One region of the Shewanella sp. 10N.286.54.B9 genome, then DNA from elsewhere that is predicted to be linked to it. Evidence: predicted binding sites of a transcription regulator. Region 1 holds the regulator's gene; each other region holds the start of a gene.

The links. The regulator sigma-54, encoded in region 1, starts transcription at its own class of promoters, with help from an activator protein. The targets are predictions, from matches to a motif close to GTTGGCACGNNNNTNGNNT.
Region 2: the regulator sigma-54 is predicted to act here: its motif matches at 1,906-1,924, upstream of AB4135_RS10665 (LruC domain-containing protein).
Region 3: the regulator sigma-54 is predicted to act here: its motif matches at 2,343-2,361, upstream of norV (anaerobic nitric oxide reductase flavorubredoxin).
Region 4: the regulator sigma-54 is predicted to act here: its motif matches at 2,519-2,537, upstream of flgF (flagellar basal-body rod protein FlgF).

What each region holds. Positions count from the first base shown of each region.
Region 1 covers NZ_JBFRIY010000017.1:15,613-20,347, reverse strand. The annotation lists gene kdsC (3-deoxy-manno-octulosonate-8-phosphatase KdsC) at 1-454, shown strand, start outside; gene lptC (LPS export ABC transporter periplasmic protein LptC) at 451-1,008, shown strand; gene lptA (lipopolysaccharide transport periplasmic protein LptA) at 1,073-1,621, shown strand; gene lptB (LPS export ABC transporter ATP-binding protein) at 1,618-2,349, shown strand; gene AB4135_RS05925 (RNA polymerase factor sigma-54) at 2,486-3,997, shown strand; gene hpf (ribosome hibernation promoting factor) at 4,028-4,315, shown strand; gene ptsN (PTS IIA-like nitrogen regulatory protein PtsN) at 4,318-4,735, shown strand, end outside.
Region 2 covers NZ_JBFRIY010000029.1:1,588-6,322, forward strand. The annotation lists gene AB4135_RS10665 (LruC domain-containing protein) at 1-1,864, opposite strand, end outside; gene bshA (N-acetyl-alpha-D-glucosaminyl L-malate synthase BshA) at 2,173-3,333, shown strand; gene AB4135_RS10675 (cation:dicarboxylate symporter family transporter) at 3,353-4,735, shown strand, end outside.
Region 3 covers NZ_JBFRIY010000070.1:10,112-14,846, forward strand. The annotation lists gene norW (NADH:flavorubredoxin reductase NorW) at 1-766, opposite strand, end outside; gene norV (anaerobic nitric oxide reductase flavorubredoxin) at 805-2,292, opposite strand; gene AB4135_RS20320 (cold-shock protein) at 2,647-2,859, opposite strand; gene AB4135_RS20325 (VOC family protein) at 3,975-4,334, shown strand; gene torS (TMAO reductase system sensor histidine kinase/response regulator TorS) at 4,434-4,735, opposite strand, start outside.
Region 4 covers NZ_JBFRIY010000040.1:8,329-13,063, reverse strand. The annotation lists gene AB4135_RS14775 (flagellar basal body P-ring protein FlgI) at 1-82, opposite strand, end outside; gene flgH (flagellar basal body L-ring protein FlgH) at 194-868, opposite strand; gene flgG (flagellar basal-body rod protein FlgG) at 940-1,728, opposite strand; gene flgF (flagellar basal-body rod protein FlgF) at 1,739-2,482, opposite strand; gene flgE (flagellar hook protein FlgE) at 2,658-4,019, opposite strand; gene flgD (flagellar hook assembly protein FlgD) at 4,095-4,735, opposite strand, start outside.

The DNA of each region.
Region 1 (4,735 bases):
AGACGGTTTGGTTTACATGAGCAATGCCGGAGAGGAACTTAAAACCTTTCATACCCGCGACGGTTACGGTGTGCGTTCAGTCCTATCTAGCGGTATCAACGTGGCTATTATTACCGGCCGAAAATCACAAATTGTCACAGACAGAATGACAGCCCTCGGCGTCACTCACATCTACCAAGGCGTCGATAATAAGCTCGATCCTTACCAAGAATTGCTAGCGCTTTACGATGTACGTCCTGATGAAGTCGCCTATATCGGAGATGATATGGTTGATCTTCCCGTTATGAAAGAGGTCGGCCTCTCTGTGTGTACCGCAGACGGTCACCCATATGTGAAACAACATGCTTTGATGACGACTCACATTAAAGGCGGCCATGGTGCACTGCGCGAGCTAACAGATCTACTGCTGCTTAGCCAAGACAAATTTGAGTCTGCTCATGGGATGAGCATATGAATCGCGTCACACTAGCGATAATCGCCTTATTTGGTACGGCACTGATCCTCTATTGGCAGGTGCAGTCTAAAAAAGGTGATCAAACGTTAGACGTCGATGCAAGCGAGCGGCCCAATTACATCATCGATGACCTACGCAGCACAGAGTACAATGAAGCAGGTTTTGTAAATAGCAAGGTCACAGCCAAGCATATGGAGCACTATGAAGATGCCAGTATGACTTACTTCACAGAGCCAGTATATTTAATCTATCCCGATGATGGCCAAGCACAATGGCGCTTAAAAGCAAGCCAAGGTAGCCATAACAATTTAACCGGCAAGGTCTCATTGCAAAACAATGTTATTATCGACTCAATTAGTCCTGAAGAACCGATTCAAACATTATCGACATCTTATTTAGAGCTAGACTTAGATACCATGATAATGACCTCTGATGAAATTATTCACGTCACCGGCAATGAGTTTGTTATTCAAGGTACAGGTCTTTATGCTGACCTTAATGCTCAAAGTGTAAAACTGATCAGCGAAGTCGAAGGGATCTACGATGCTAAATAAGCTGTTCAAAAAAACCAATATACTCACTCGTACTGTCACACTAATGGCCGAGTAGAAGGAAGTTATGAAATACAATCAATCCATACTTGCAGGTCTATTGTGTCTGCTTAGCATTAGCAGCTATGCAGCTGTCGATGACCTTAAGCAAGAGGTCAAAATTGCCGCTGCAAGCCAAGAAGCCGATATCAAAAACAATCAGGTTATCTTTTTTGGCCCTGTAGAGGTGACTCAAGGCTCAATTAAAATGAAAGCTGATGAGTTGCGGGTTTTCTCTAAAGAAGCGAACTCAGGGAAAACCTTAGTCGCTACGGGTAAGCCAGCAACATACACCCAAGTCATGGAAGATGGTCGCCCCGCAACGGCAAGTGCCAAAGAGATCCGTTACGAACTCGCGACCAGAACCTTAACCTTGCTAGGTGATGCTACACTCGAACAAGAGGGTAGCCAGGTCACAGGCAACCGCATTAAGTACAATATTGGTTTACAGCAACTTATTGCTGAAAGCACCGGCCAAGGTAATGACCGAGTGATTACTATCATTCAGCCTGAAGCCTACCAAGAAGAGACTCCTGAAACCCCAGCGGAACCGATAGAAAAGCAGGAGCAGCAATGATCCAAAAAACGCTAACCGCACGCAACTTAGCTAAGAGTTATAAAAATCGAGCTGTTGTTCAAGACGTGAGTTTAACGGTAAAAACGGGGCAAATTGTCGGTCTATTAGGTCCAAATGGTGCAGGTAAAACTACAACTTTCTATATGGTTGTCGGGTTAGTGCAGAGCGACAAGGGGCAGATCTTTATTGATGAAGATGACTTAACCTTAGATCCTATGCACCTTAGGGCTCGAAAAGGTATCGGTTACCTGCCCCAAGAAGCAAGTATTTTTAGAAAACTTTCGGTCCGTGACAACATCATGGCAGTACTGCAGACTCGCAGCGATATTGATAATGAGCAGCGTGAAGCGCAGCTAGAAAGTTTACTTGAAGAGTTTCATATTACTCACATACGAGATAGCCAAGGTATGGCACTATCTGGTGGTGAACGTCGTCGAGTTGAAATTGCACGAGCGCTAGCAGCTAATCCAAAATTTATTTTGCTTGATGAACCTTTTGCAGGTGTCGATCCTATTTCGGTCATCGACATTAAAAAAATCATTGAACAGCTAAAAAGTCGCGGCCTAGGTGTGCTTATTACTGACCACAACGTTCGTGAAACATTAGACGTATGTGAACATGCATATATCGTAAGTCACGGAAATCTCATTGCAGAAGGCACGCCTGCCGAAATCTTAGACAACCAGCAGGTTAGAGCAGTGTACTTAGGTGAACAATTCAGGCTATAGTTAATCAACAACATGAGCGTTTAAAGCGCGGCACTAGTTAAGTATACTAATATAATCATAGTGTTGGGCCTTTGCGCTCTCTTCGCCAAATTAACGAGCTTCAACGTTTAATTACAGTGTAGGGAATAGCGGTAAGATGAAAGCGTCACTTCAGCTCAAAATGGGTCAGCAGCTAACCATGACTCCACAGTTACAGCAGGCTATCCGCTTACTGCAACTGTCCTCTTTAGAGCTGCAGCAAGAGATCCAGCAAGCATTAGAGTCTAATCCCCTACTCGAATTAGATGAAGAGCAATCTGACGGCGAAGCTGTCAGCAACGAAGATCGCACCACCAGCGAATCCGATAGCTACTCAGAATCTGATAGCGACAACGATTACAGCGCCAGCGCCGAAGTCGATCCCCAGCAAGATAGTGCCGCAGTAGAAACCTCTGATGCATTGACTCAAGACTCAATGCCAGATGAACTGCCGATGGATACCACCTGGGATGAAGTCTATACCGTCTCATCAAATGCAAGCTCAGGCGGAATGCGTGATGACGACATGCCATTCCAAGGTGAAACCAGCGAAGGCTTGTATGAGCACCTTGAGTGGCAAAAGAACTTAACCCCTTTCTCTGATAACGACCTCGCTATCGCCACCGCCATTATTGATGCTATTGACGAACGTGGTTACCTCACTCAAAACTGTGAAGATATTCTTGAGGCGATGGGCGATCCAGAGATAGAAATTGATGAAGTTGAAGCCGTGCTCAAACGCGTACAGCATTTCGACCCCATTGGCGTAGCCGCTCGAGACTTAAGTGAATGTCTCTTGATCCAGTTAGCTCAATATGCCGCGACCACGCCACATATTGATAATGCTCGCCTACTCATCAAAGACTACTTAGATTTAATTGCAGGGCGCGATTTTAGGCAGTTAATGCGTAAAACGAAGCTAAAAGAAGATGAGCTACGTGAAGCCATAAGCCTGATCCAAACTCTCAACCCAAGACCAGGATTAGCAGTCACACGCAGTAAAGATGAATACGTTATTCCTGATGTATCAGTGGCCAAAAAGAAAGGCCGCTGGGTGGTTGAGCTCAATCCAGATTACATGCCTAAAATCAATGTTAATCAGCATTATGCATCAATGGCTCGCAGCACTAAAAGCCAAGCTGATGGCCAGTTTATCCGTGGTCATTTGCAGGAAGCTAAGTGGTTTATCAAAAGTTTAGAAAGTCGTAATGAAACCTTATTAAAGGTCAGTAACTGCATCGTTAAATTCCAGCAAGGCTTCTTTGAATATGGCGATGAAGCCATGAAGCCAATGGTATTGAACGATATTGCAGAAGCTGTTGAGATGCATGAGTCCACCATCTCAAGGGTTACCACTCAAAAGTATATGCATACCCCAAGAGGTATTTTCGAATTAAAGTATTTCTTCTCTAGTCATGTCGGCACAGATGACGGCGGAGAGTGCTCATCTACAGCTATTAGAGCGTTTATTAAGAAGTTAGTCGCTGCTGAAAACCAAAAGAAACCATTAAGCGATAGCAAAATGGCGCAACTTTTGGCAGAACAAGGGATTAAAGTTGCTCGTCGTACTATCGCGAAATACCGTGAAGCAATGCTGATCCCGCCCTCAAACCAACGTAAGAGTTTATAACTCAAAATTAGGCACTTGGAGGAATTTTCTATGCAAATTAACCTTACTGGGCATCACATCGAGATCACTGCATCGCTGCGTGGCTATGTAGAAGAAAAGTTTACAAAGCTTGAACGTCATTTCGATCAGATCAATAATGTCCACGTCATTTTGAACGTAGAAAAAATGCAGCAGATTGCCGAGGCAAGAATCCACCTTAAAAAAGGGGAAGTTTTTGCCACTTCGGAACATGCGGACATGTATGCCGCAATCGACTCCCTGATCGATAAATTAGATCGTCAGGTTATTAAACACAAAGAGAAGCTGACCAAACACTAACGATGGAACTATGTACCATCCTGCAGCCGGAGTGCACCACCTGTGCCACTCCGGGCAGTAAGAAAAAAGTACTGGAACTCATCAGCGACATTGCCGCTGTCCAGTACCCTACTCTATCTTCACAAGAGATATTCGAGAGCCTTTTAGCTCGCGAAAAAATGGGTAGCACAGGTATAGGCAACGGAATCGCAATCCCGCATGGGCGATTGACCAATATTGACCATCCATTGGGCATATTAATCAAATGCGAAACACCGATCTCTTTTGACTCGATAGATAAGCAGCCGGTCGATATATTGTTTGCACTTTTGGTTCCTGCAGAGCAATGTGAGCAGCACCTAGCCACTTTGTCTTCAATGGCTGAAAAGCTTAACGATAAAGCTATCGTTAAGCAGTTGAGGAAAAGCAGCAGTGAATCAG
Region 2 (4,735 bases), on a different contig from region 1:
TAGCACCAACTGCATTTTTGGCTGCAAGTCCATGATCGGTATTCGGTGTTGCGAAAATAAATGGGTCATAAGGGAAAGCTGGGATTATGCTTTCTGACACTGGTACATCAAATGGGATATCCAGTGACCATGTGGTTCTGAAGGCGCTTTCACAACCTGTTTCAGTTCTCAGGTATTCACAACCTTGCTCTAGCGTCACATAATCGGAAAGATCTTGAGTAAAGATAAACACCGCATTAGTTTGGCCGGTTTCCAGTGGAGAATCTTGCTGAGCAATATCATCAATGCTCCAGTTAATCAAAGACTCCTTAATCTTGTTACGACTAACACCAGGTAGATGCACGCCAAAGCCGTTATGATAAGCTGCGCCCATCGCTGCTAGCTGAGCTTCAAAGCCAATACGCCTCACTTTATTGTCTTTTACATATTCAATAATGCGTAGCTGCACCACTACATCGTTCATGTCAAAGTCGCCCAAATCTGGGTATAGATCCTCATAGGCAAGCGTGGTGAAAGTAGAAGAAGAAGGGTAGTAGTTAATGGTGACACCAGTTTCAGTTAAGGTCACGGCATAGTCTTCAACTTCGCCATCTCCAACACCACCGGTCGCGGCAATATCTTGTTGCGTGCTTAAACGAAAGCGTGCCCAGGTTGGTCCCTCTTTTGCCCAACTAGGAACTTCAATGCTAATGGTGTTTAAACCGTTGTCTAACGGTTCGCCAAGGATGATCTGTTCTTCTAATTCAAAGGTACCGCTTTGATCCCAATCAAACCATGCATTTAAATAGCCATCTCCACCTTTGGCAGTAACCAGTAAAATGGCGCTTTCACCCAGTTCAAAACCGGTCGGCATGACCACACCATCATCATCATCGGAGTTATCGCTAGCATCATCTGACAGTGGCGCTGCGTAACCATCGGACTCATTATCAACTAATGCACCTAAGTACAAGTTATCGCTTATTGAGTGACGAGCACCGTTTGAGTCTAGTACCGTACCGTATGAATCAGGAGCATCACCAAAATCCACTGAGTCACCGACAGTCACTTCAGCTAAAGCACATCTCGCGCCGTCATTACTTGAGGATGCGGGTCCATAGGCAAATAAAACGGCAGTTGGTGAAGCATCATTCACGTTGACTTTGTAGATATTACCGTTGCTATTATTACTGACGTATAAATTTCCATCAGGGTCGAAAAACTGTGCGCCAAAGATAAAATTTCTACCACTCGAGGTTATTACAGTACCTAAGTCCGTTGCTGCCCCGGTTGTCACGTCAATACGCAGCAACTTGCCGTTAGAGCCATTGCTTATCGCATAAATGTGACCGTCTGTTGGGTGAAAGGCCAGATCGGTAATATAGTAATTAGCATTCTGTTTACTTCCTGGAATGATAGTCATGTTGTAGTTTGCAGGGTTATCGAGGGGGATTTTGAATAAGCCTTTACCTTTACGGTAGCCATACCAGACGTTTTCCGCAATGGCGACATCACCGACATAGATAGAGCCCGCAGCGGCTGAGTCAGCATCTTTAGAGACAGTTAACGCGGCTATTTGATAGTCGTTGCCTGTCTTGCCCAATGTTCCGTTTGAATAATCCCAGCCGTAAATGTAGTTGTCGTGGTAGTTAAAGCCAACACCATTATAAGCGTCGCCGTTGCCCATATCATTGGACAATACAGTGTAACTACCTGTCGCTAAATTCACACCGTAAGTTTTGGCCGTATTTGATTGTTTTTGAATGACAAACGCTTCAGTAGGACAAGCGCTAAAAGGCTCAGAGGCATTAACATTCGCTGATATAAGAAGGCTAAGAAGTAAAGGGGAACCGCAGCTCAATGAAATAGTCTTGGATATTTTCATAATGCATCTCTCACTGTCATGTTATCAAAGTAAACTAGATAATGCATAAGACGTGCCATTATATAAACATTATATTTATCAATAGCTTGATTTGTTTTTGTGTGGCGTGACAGCTAGTTTTTTGCATTTTGCAAACAGAAATAGTAACAACAAGCACTATGGTCCGTGATGCAATAGAGAGTGAATTAGCAGTGAATAAATCGTTGTGAGTGTATGTTTATTATACTTATTTGCTTAACTGCATAACGGTGCTAAGTTTTATCTAGCGATAACATCTTGTTAACTATTGTTTGGGTGGTAGCAAATTTATGTCTAAACTGCGTATCGGAATAGTATGTCACCCTAGCATTGGTGGCTCAGGCCTAGTCGCAACCGAACTTGGCCTTGGTTTAGCCAAACTTGGTCATGAGATTCACTTTATTTCCAGTGTTAGGCCTTTTAAACTCATTGAAGATTTTCAGCAGCTTTTCTTTCATTCTGTAGAGGCAATTAATTATCCGCTTTTTTCAGACCCTCTATATACCTTTGCGCTAACGGCTAAAATTGTTGAAGTTGCGGAGCAATATCAACTCGATGTAGTGCACGCGCATTACTCTATACCTCACTCTTTATGTGCGTATCTTGCGGGGGAGATCAGCCAACATAAATTCTCTACGGTAACAACCATTCACGGCACTGATGTCACGGTAGTTGGGCAAGATAAACCTCTGTATCCGCTTAATAAGTTTAGTATTCACAAAAGCAATAAGGTCACAACAGTCTCAAGTTTCCAACGTAACTATATTTACAGCCACTTTGATAATGATAAATCGATAGATGTCATCCATAACTTTATTGATCTGAATGTGTTCTCGCCAACATTTGCCAACATTAATACCCGCAGACAAATGGCGAAAGACGATGAAAAAGTGGTGATGCATGTTTCAAACTTTAGAGCACTTAAAAATACCGATACGGTGATTCAAGCATTTCATCTACTACTTCGTAAAGTGAATGCACGTTTGGTGCTGCTCGGTAGTGGGCCATATATAGATAACATTAAAGCTCAGTGCGACCAGCTCGGCATATTGCGCCATGTTACTTTTATGGGGGATGTGATGCATGTGGAGTCCTACCTTCCGAATGCTAATTGCGTTATCCAGCCAAGTTATCGTGAGTCGTTTAGCATGGTGCTGCTGGAAGCTATGGCCTGCGCAGTTCCGACTATCAGTAGCAATGTAGATGGGATCCCTGAAGTGGTTGAGCATGGAGTGAGCGGTTATATGTTTGATCCTGACGATGCATTAGCGATGGCAAAAGCAATGGAAACTATTCTGCTAGACGATAATAAGCAGCAACAAATGGGACTCGCAGGGAGGGCGCGGGCTAGAGCACTCTTTAGTCCCGAGCAAAAAATAGCCCAGTATGTTGAGTGTTATCACAGCGCTATTGCCGATAATAGCGACTTAAAGGCTGTTGTAAATAGCTAAAAAAAGGACGATTTGGATTATGCTTGATAAGACAGCAGTCGCCGATGTAAATAATGACATTGAGCCAGAAAAAGAGAGTATAGAAGAGCCTAAAAAAAAGATGAGTATGTCTACGCTTGTCCTGCTGTCATTTGCAGCGGGTATTGCGGCAGGGCTGTTTTTCGGCGAGATGTTAGCTTGGATGTCGGTGATAGGTGATGCCTTTATTAAGCTACTGCAGATGACCATTATACCCTATATTATCGTATCGCTTATCTCTAGCTTAGGCAGCTTGACCCTAGCACAAGCTAAATCTCTGGGGGTGAAGGTGGGTAAGTTGATGCTGGTGATTTGGATGTTTGGTTTGCTATCCATGTTCCTTATCAAGTACAGTTTCCCCGATTGGCAGGCGGGAGAGTTTTTCAGCTTAACCGCGCTGCAAGACCCAAATTCGATTAACCTACTCGATGTGTATATCCCATCAAACCCGTTCTTTTCTTTGTCTAATAGTTATATTCCTGCGATTGTGCTTTTTTGTGTGGCTACCGGTATAGCGCTTATCTCTATAGATGACAAAGAGTCGTTAATGCGGCCGATGCAACTGCTAGGCGAGTCATTCAACAAGGTGACGCAAAGCATTGTAAAGCTAATGCCAATTGGTATTTTTGCCATGACAGCAGCGACCGCAGGCACCATGGACTTTGAAGAGTTTCAAAAGCTGCAAGTTTACTTTGTCGCCCATGTCGTCATGACGCTGATTTTGACCTACTGGGTATTGCCAGCAATCTTGGCAACAATTACACCATTTTCATATCGTGACATAACAGGTATTGCAAAAGATGCGATGATCACCGCATTCGCAGCGGGTAATATTTTTATTATTATTCCGCTACTTATCCAGCGAACCAAAGAGCTATTTCATAAATACGATATTGGCGATCAACAGACAGATGATTACGCCAATATCATTATTCCGGTGGTGTTTAGTTTTCCGAACCTTGGCAAATTGTTAACCATCGTTTTCGTGCTGTTTGCTGCTTGGTTCTCTGGCAAAGAGATTGATTTTTTAACCTACCTGCCGATGTCGATAAACGGCCTAATTAGTCTGTTTGGCAGTGTATATTTAACCATTCCTATGTTGCTAGATTCGCTCGAGTTGTCATCGGACCTATTCCAGCTCTATATGGTGTCGAGTCTGTTTACCAGTCGATTCACCTCCTTACTCGCGGCGATGAATATCTTTATTCTTGCCGTGGGAGGTACAGCCATGCTGGTGGGTATTGCTAAGGTGAGCTATACACGATTAATCATGTATAGCGTTTTGACGCCAGTGGTCATTGGCGTGAGTCTACTGGGCTCTAGTTGGCTATTGAGCAGTATTGTTAACACCGAATATAGTATGGATGAAGTGGTCGCACAGATG
Region 3 (4,735 bases), on a different contig from region 1:
TATTTGGCCGTAAACCAGCAGCTGATATCACACAATCGACTTCAAAGCGTCTAGCTGTACTTGTCGTTACAGTCAGCCCTTGCTTCTTTAAATCTGCATCATTTTCGATTAGTGAATTAGCAGTAGAAAACTCTATTACACTCACAGTATCATTTAGCGCAAGCGTCATGCCTGCATCAAGCAAGGTACGTTCAAGTTTCAGCGCGACAAAATCGGGGGCAACATTGGCAAGCAATCGACTGTTTGGCTCAACCACTACCACCTCTTTCCCACAGGCTTGCAGATCCATCGCGAGCTCTGTACCAATCAAACCTCCACCCATTAGCAATATTCGATCAGCACGACTTAAGACCGCTTGCGAACCACGATATTCAGACAAACTATTGAGGGTGATTACACTGCCTTGCCCATCACCTTTAATAGGCGGTATAAAGGCACTAGCGCCCGTGGCAAACACTAACTTAGCGTAATGATAAGTTTGACCACCAGCATCTACACTGTGCATTTTAGTGTCAATGCTGTCGACTCGGGTATTAGTCACTATTTCGATTTGTTGCTGCGCCGAAAAGTCCGCAGCAGATTGCAATATCAACGTATCTGCATCTTGCCCTTTGGAAAAAACATGACTTAAATCGGGCTTGTTATATTCATCGCCGTTATCGGCTGTTATCACTAGAATGGGCAGCTCTTTGTCTTGTCTGCGAATATTTTTTATCAATTGATAAGCGGCAAAGCCGCTACCAATGATCACAACAGGTGCTGTCATGATTGAGTCCTCTTGATACCAATCGGTATAATACGTCTCTAGCCGTTATGCTCAACAAACACATCTTTCCCCAAGTTACACTCTGGGCAGAGAAAATATTCAGGTACATCAGCCCAAGCAGTTCCAGGCTCAATCTCTTGGTTTGGTTCACCTTTTACGGGCGAGTAAACCCAATTACATACGGTGCAAATCATGCATTGGCAATCGCTTGGGTGTTCAGCAAGCGCCACTTCTTCAGTATTTGCAGATACAGACTTAGCTGCTTGAACAGCAGGCTTAGACTCAGTGTTAAGCCCTGTATCAGCAAGACTAGCGACTGCTGTAAGAGGTTGTAGCGCCCACTGTTTTGCAATTTGACGCCCATGTTCACGACATTCACGCATCGCTTTGCCATCAGGTCGCCATTTGGTTTTAAGACCCAGTGCAGTTTCAAAGCCTGCATCCATTAAGCGAGTGTTGATTCGATCAACAGCGCCGCCATTCCAACCATAACTACCAAATGCTGCCGCTTTTTTACCTCGAAACCTAAGGCCAGTGATCTCTTCTAACATGCCAGCAATTTTTGGCATCATGACATTGTTCATGGTTGAAGAACCGACAAGCACACCTTTAGAACGGAAAGTGTGCGAAAGAATTTCATTCTTATCGTGTTTAGAAACATTAAACACTTTAACCGCGACACCAGGGTCAACATCGTGAATACCTTGGGCAATTGCATCAGCCATCATACGAGTGTTATTCGACATTGAATCATAGAAGATAGTGATCTTATCTTCTTGGTAGCTGTCTGCCCACTCAAGGTATTGGTGAATAATCTGAGTCGGGTTGTCGCGCCATACAATACCGTGGGCGGTTGCAATCATGTCCACTGGCACGTTAAAGCTCAACACTTCATGAATTTTGGCGGTAACTAGGCTGCTAAAAGGAGTAAGAATGTTGGCGTAATAGCGCAAGCACTGCTCTTTAAGCTCATTCTGGTCAACCTCGTCATTAAACAGATGCTCATCGCAGTAATGCTGGCCAAAGGCATCATTACTAAACAGCACTGCATCTTCGGTCATATAGGTCATCATGCTATCTGGCCAGTGCAGCATTGGCGCTTCAATAAAGATAAGTTGTTTACCATTGCCAATATCGACGCTGTCGCCGGTTTTAACTATTTTGAAGTTCCATTCAGGGTGATGGTGATGGCCGACAATCGAGTCTACAGCAGCTTCAGTACAGTAAATTGGCGTGCCTGGGATTTTTTGCATCAAGGCCGTTAACGCACCGGAGTGATCTTCTTCGGCATGGTTTATCACAATGAAATCGATACTGTTAAGATCAATTTCCATCTCAAGATTTTGAATAAACTGATGACTAAATCTATGGTCAACGGTATCGATTAATACAGTCTTCTGCTCTCGAATAAGATAACTGTTATAGCTGGTGCCACGGGTCATTTTGTATTCTGTACCATGGAAGTCTTGTACTTCCCAATCGCGTTGGCCGACCCAGTGGATATTGTTTTTTACATGAATTGTCATTAGCTACTACCTAAAAGATTAAATAAATTTTTAATTTCTAAGTTGAGTAATTGCACTAACCGTGCCAGATATTTAATCGATTGAAAACATGCGCAATGTATAGAAAACCAACATACTCACAGTGTCTTTATGACAATGGTAAAGCATGTAAAATAGACAAAAGGAATGTCTTAAAGACGATACTTGGTAGGAGTCTTTATGACAAGAAGAGGGAAGAAGAATGATATTGGACTGCGCTAAAACGCAAAAAGCGAACCTTTCGGCTCGCTTTTCAAATAATCAAACAAGGTTAACCTCGTTTAATTATCTCAAGTGACTCATGTAGTCTTTAGACTAATTGAGTCGACTTTCAACTTAGATAGCAACTACGTTAGCTGCTTGTGGGCCTTTTTGGCCTTGCTCTAGGTCGAAAGAAACTTTTTGGCCTTCAGCAAGAGTTTTGAAACCGTCTGAAGCGATTGCACGGAAATGTACGAATACGTCAGCGCCGCCATTGTCTTGAGTGATGAAGCCAAAACCTTTGTCTTCGTTAAACCATTTTACGATACCAGTAGTTGAATTAGACATTTTGTGTCCCTTATATAATTAAAAAATTAATAAATCTATCGCGAAATTGCGATGTGCTGAGAGCTTGAATTATTAAATGTGACGATGAAGCTAAGGGAAACACTATGGATAACAACGATAACGCAGTAATCTGAGGCTTACTTTTACTTGATGGTTCACTAATAACTCTGAATGCCAGAGCAAGGCGTACTTTACAGCAGTCAGGGATATTGTAAAGGTTTAATTTATGTAAAAAGAGATCACGGCGGCGCTTTTTCGCTGCGGCTTACAGCATCAAGCAAAAGAATCTGCCTTACTATTAATCGTTTAAAAAATGAACAGCCATTATAATCTCTAGTTGATATTTTTTCACCTAATGCAACAATCAAGCTTATTTAAAATAGACTCAAGCTGATAAGTTGAACAGCTAACCACTTTTTGGGTGCTATTTTTTTAGGCGTTATAACAGTAGTATTTGATACAGGGTCATGCTGCAATCACCTACAACCAGTGGTTAGGTTCAGATTTTACTGCTGCCGATAGCGCGACTATTTGCAAGTAATATGACTCGTGTTATAACTCAATTAACAACGGAATAAAGACTCTTAGGGATAAGTATGTATATACCTGTTCCACCTGAAGATGCAGGATTCAGTGGGAGTTTAATGGACTTTAATCACGGCATTGATTGCAACGAATGGTCATTCCCTTGGTAAAATCAATAACACTGAGTAAAGCCCATTAAAGCCCATCGCAGAAGGCTTTGTGCCAGCCCACTTCGTTGTTGCACTCACTTAAAAGGGAATAACCATTTCTACGTTAATACGCCTAGAATTGAACTGGCACATAGCCTCTGAAACGAGCATATTCAAGTGGAACGGGTATAAAACAAATCACGAAAACCAACTGTTTTGTAAATGCAAACACTGCAATTCAGAGGATGTACATATTATCTTTTCGTTTATCCCTAATCTGCTGTCATACCCATTAGGCCTATGTGTACTGACTTTAATGGGAGTTCAACCATTTCCGGTAAAACTGCATTGTAAAACCTGTGCTAAAGCGTTTTATGGCAGTGGGATACATCACTAATCAAACTCACTTTTAATCGGCTCTAAAAACGAGAACTCGCTTATATGGATAACCCTGCAACCCTGCTCATCGTGCAAAACCTGCAGCAATCTAAAGCCTTTTACATCGACATACTAGGGCTTGAATTGATATCTGAAACTGATTCTTGCCTTAAACTACTGGCAGGAAACCACAGCGTCTTGATGTTTCAAGGAACGTTACCAGCGAGTAAGTATGAGCACGGTTACAACGCCAGTTCCACTCTGGTTTTTAGCGTAAAAAACCTTGATGAAACAATCAAAGAGCTAAAATGTCACAACGTAGAATTTATTCATCAAACACCCAATGCAAATGACAGGGGTCGATATGCAGCCTTTAAAGACCCATCAGGTATAGTGCATGAGATTTTTGAGCCTTACGATTAGTCGGCAGTGTTTTGCAATGTTGTAAAACGCAATCAATGACATGCAGTAAAGCGCTGTCAAACACTGGCATAAAAACGCTATGGGTTATGCTTTAGCCGACTACGCCTGCTCTGCGTTTTTCTGACCATCAAGCCATTTCGAGAGTTCATCTAGTGAGCGTTGCCACAACTCAAACAGTGTTTGGTGTTGATCTAATTGATAAGCAGCAGCACTGATTTTAAGCTGTTCGATATCACGACATTTTCCAGCAAGTTGCGATAATCCCATGCTGGCACTACTGCCCTTTAAGGCATGCAGTACTCGCTCAAAATCTTCAGGTGCCTTGGCAAGCGTCGCCATATGAGCCTGGCTAGAATCTTGATAAAGGCTAAATAGCTCCACCACAGCATCTTTACCCAAAT
Region 4 (4,735 bases), on a different contig from region 1:
TGGCAATGTCCTTGATGCGCTGTGCATGTACTGGCGATGCAATCACTAAAATTACACACAGTAATGCCAGTTTAAGTTTCATCATGAAAAGTCCTTAGCTCAGTTAACTCGCTTAAAATTGCTCAACAGCTGCCCTACTCGGCGGTGAAGTACTACAGTCCGCCCAGTACGTTAATACTTATTGTTATAAAATCTAAAACGGCCACCAGCTACCCATAAAGAATGAGCTTAGCCAACCGACTTTTTGAACTTCTGCAAAGGTTCCAGTGCCACTATATTGAATACGTGCATTAGCAACACGAGGAGAGTCAATGGTGTTATCTGGGCGAATATCTTGTGCACGCACAATACCGGTAATACGCACAAATTCGTCACCGTTGTTGATACTTATCCATTTCTCGCCGCGAATAACCAAGTTGCCATTATTGAGCACCTGCATCACGTTGGCAGAGATACTGCCCGACAAGCTATTGCTTTGGTCGGCGTCAGACTCGCGCTTGGTGTTCATGCTGTCTTTGTAGCGCAGGTCGATAGGGTTACCACCAATAGTGACATTTCCACCACCAGCATAAATGGGGTCAAGTGAGAGGTCGGTGCCTTTTTTAATTTCGTTATTGGCGCTCTTTTTCGCTTGAGTCGATTCCATCAACATAACAGTAATAATATCGCCTACTTTCAAGGCTTTAATATCTGAATAAAGGCTAGAGGCTTGGCTGTCTTGATACATTGAACCTGTCGCTGCTATTTTCGTTGGTGGCGCTTCTGGGTAAACAGGCGCGTAATAAGGATCGTCTGCAATTGGCTTTTCATTGGTTGAACTACAACCTGAAAGCGCAGCAATAACGAGTAAAATCCAATAACGATTCATAAATAGTCTCTTTATATTACGGGCAAATCGAATGCCAAAACCTGTGAAAACATGCGAATACTGCACTAATGCTATAAATTCTGATTCACGTACGACAGCATCTGATCGACTGCTGAAATAACCTTTGAATTCATCTCGTAAATGCGTTGGCTTTCAATCAAGTTAACCAGCTCTTCGGTTACATTCACATTGGAGGTTTCAAGTGCCCCTTGGCGAATTGCGCCCATGCCGTCAAGTGATGCAGTGCCTTGTATAGGCGTGCCACTGGCGCCCGTTTCCATATAGAGGTTTTGCCCCATAGGATCCAGACCCGCTGGGTTAATAAAGTCTGACATCGCTAGCTGTCCAACCACTTGGTTTTCAGCATTACCAGGGGTTTTAACCGAGACTTCTCCCTCTGCTGAAACGGTAATGCTAGTGGCATCATCTGGAATAGTGATGGCTGGTTGCACTACATAGCCAGAACCTGGGGTCACAATTTGGCCGGTATCATCGAGGCTAAACTGACCCGTACGTGTATATGCCGCGGTGCCATCTGGCATTTGCACTTCAAAAAAGCCGGGGCCTTCAACCATCAAATCAAGCGAGTTGTCAGTGGTTAGCATGTTGCCTTGAGTAAAGACTTTTTGCGTTGCGACCACTTGAGTACCCGCGCCAATATTCAAACCATTTGGCAGCTTGGTATTTGATGCACTCACCCCACCCGCTTGGTTAACGTTTTGATAGAGGAGATCTTCAAATACCGCACGGCTCTTTTTAAAGCCAACTGTACTGGCGTTAGCAACATTATTCGAAATAACAGAAATATCAGTCTGCTGAGCGTCTAAACCAGTCTTACTTATCCATAAAGCGGGATGCATATTAAATCTCCTAGCTAATGCGCATTAATGAAGCAGATGCTTTATCTGTTTCTTCAGCTGTTTTCATCATTTTGACTTGCATCTCAAACTGACGTTGTATGTCAATCATCGATACCATCTCGTGTACAGCATTGACGTTACTGCCTTCAACGGCCCCACTCAGTAGACCAACGGAAAGGTCAGCTGGTGCGGGTTCACCCGACATTTGACGAAACAGTCCATCTTTGCCGCGCATTAAGTTTTCATTACCAGGGTTGACCAATTTAATACGGCCAACCTCTTCAATTACCTCAGCGGTTGCCCCTGTTGGACGAACAGAGATAATGCCATCTTGAGATATTTCAATTTTTTCGATTGGCAGTGGCAACACAATAGGTCCATTGTCACCCATTAATGGGGTACCTTTATCGTTACGCAATACGCCAGTGGTATCAAAACTTAAACTACCTGAACGGGTATAAGCTTCACCGCCATCATCGGCTTGCACCGCAATCCAACCATCGCCCTTTACGGCAATATCTAAATCTCGACCAGTGGTCTTTATCGGACCATTGGTAAAATCTGCTGACGGAGTCTCTGTCATAGCAAATACACGTGTTGGCAGTCCTTCACCAAAGGCTTGCATTGAACGCGCTTGTGCGAGATCAGCTTTAAATCCATCAGTGTTTGCGTTTGCCAAATTGTTGGCGCTAATGGCCAACGAATTCATATTCTGCTTTGCGCCGCTCATAGCGACATAGAGTAACTTGTCCACGTAATGCTCCGTCAAACTTCCGTCTAACGTATTAATTAGCAAGCATCGTGCCAGAAATCTAATTTACAAATTAAGTATAGAAAGAAGAGTTTACGAATAGAGTAGTGAACTATGATAAGAGAGAGGAAACACGTTGCCGCTGCGGCAACGTGTTTTAGTAAAGTCTGCGAATAGATTAACGGATCTGCAATACCGTTTGTTGCAAGGTATTGTTTACTTCCAATGTACGAGAGTTAGCTTGGAAGTTACGCTGCGCCGAAATCAAATCAACAAGTTCAGTGGTTAAGTCTACGTTTGATTGCTCAAGTGCCGATGAACGAATACTACCGAAGGTACCACTGTTAGCTTCACCCGCTAATGCCGGGCCCGAATCAAGGCTGGCTTTCCATGAGGTGTTACCTGCCTGTGATAAACCTTGTTCATTAGCAAAACGTACCAATGCTACGCGCGCTAATGGCACGGTTGAACCGTTACTATAACTGGCGTTAATCAGGCCATCTGCGCCCACTTCAACGTTAGTTAATCGCCCGACGGTAGTACCATCTTGGGTCAATTCAGTCACTTCAAAAGGTGAGGCATATTGCGTCGGATTATTAAAGTTCAAGGTCAAGGTTTGCGAACCGTCAGCGCCAGGGCCGAGTACATTGGCGCCGCCTACCCCTAGTTGCTCAGTCTGAATAACGGCTGGGTTACTGCCAGTGTATGCACCCGTATCATTAAATGAAACTGCAGCACCTTTCCAACCGCCAGCAGTTTCAGCATTTTTGGTGCCATCGACCAAACCATCACCACTCGTATCAACATCATAGGTTCCGGCTGCAGGGTCAACATTAACTTTCTTACCATCAACAGCGTAGAACGCTACCCAGTTACTCTCACCAGTATGCGCAGCATTAGGAGGACGAACAAAGTAAGTCGTCATCACATGCGGCTCACCAAGCGAGTCGTACATGGTTACTGATGTTGAGTTATTGAATGTATCTGGGTCATCGGGATCGAAATTAGCTGGGTCAAAGGTTTTATCGCCCGCATTAAGGTTCATCTGCAAACCAATATTATCCGTTTTAACCGGACTGCCTGCAGTATCAGGAATTTGTACTGGTTGAGTGGTTGTCAAACTGACAGAGGTTGAGTTGCCATCTTTATCAACCGGGAAGGTTTGTAGGAAATTACCTGCCGAATCGACCATATAATTGTTCGAGTCAAACTTGAATGCGCCAGCACGGGTAAATGAGTGGTCTTGAGAACCGACTTCAGAAGAGGTCACAAAGAAGCCACCACCGTTAATCGCCATATCAAGCGAGTTATTGGTAAACTGTAAACTACCTTGATGGAACTGCTGCGCCACTTGGCTGGTTGCCACGCCACCACCAACGGTTGTTTTGCTGTTAGCGAAAATAGAGCTGGCGTAAACATCGGCAAATTCAGCGCGAGACTCTTTAAAGCCAGTAGTGTTTACGTTAGCGATATTGTTTGCCGTTGTATTTAGATCTTTTTGCGCAGACGATATACCGCTCAAAGCAATGTTAAATGACATAGTTCACCTCAATCCTTGTTCAATTCGTTTTAGCAGAGGCAGTACTTGCCGCTACTATTAATATCTGTCGGACGTTTACGATTCTGATACCGCTAATACATCACTGATTTTAATGCCACCCACGCCACGTAAATTCAAAATAGCACCGGTTGCTGCAGTACCTAATGAAACGCTGGTCACATGTGCGTAGGTTGAAACGGGGAGCTCTTCACTCTTACCGTCAACGTTACCCGTCACTTTAAGGGTATAGCTGCCTTCAGCCACCGGTTCACCATTTTTGCCCATGCCGTCCCAAGTAATATCGACGTTACCGCCTGCACTACCATCAACGGAAAAAGTAGAAATAAGCTGGCCAGTTTCATCTTCAACGCGAACCGTTAAGTCCTTAATCGTTTCCGGGGTACTGACAATCGCTTTTATGTTGGGCTCATCGGCAGACACATAACCTGTATCCGATGGAATTAACACTTTCTGACCCACAAGGCCTGACGCCTGCAGCGCTTGGCTCGAGGTTGTTAATGCATTGAGGTTAACAATCTCTTCATTAAGTTTGCTGATCCCATCAACGGTTGAAAACGATGCCATCTGCTGGATCATTTGGTCATTATCGACCGGTTTAAAGGGATCTTGCATCGACAACTGTTGACTCAATAACGAGAAGAAATCTTCTTGAGATAGCTCCTGACTATTAGGCTCAGGTATTGAGTTTTCTGCCG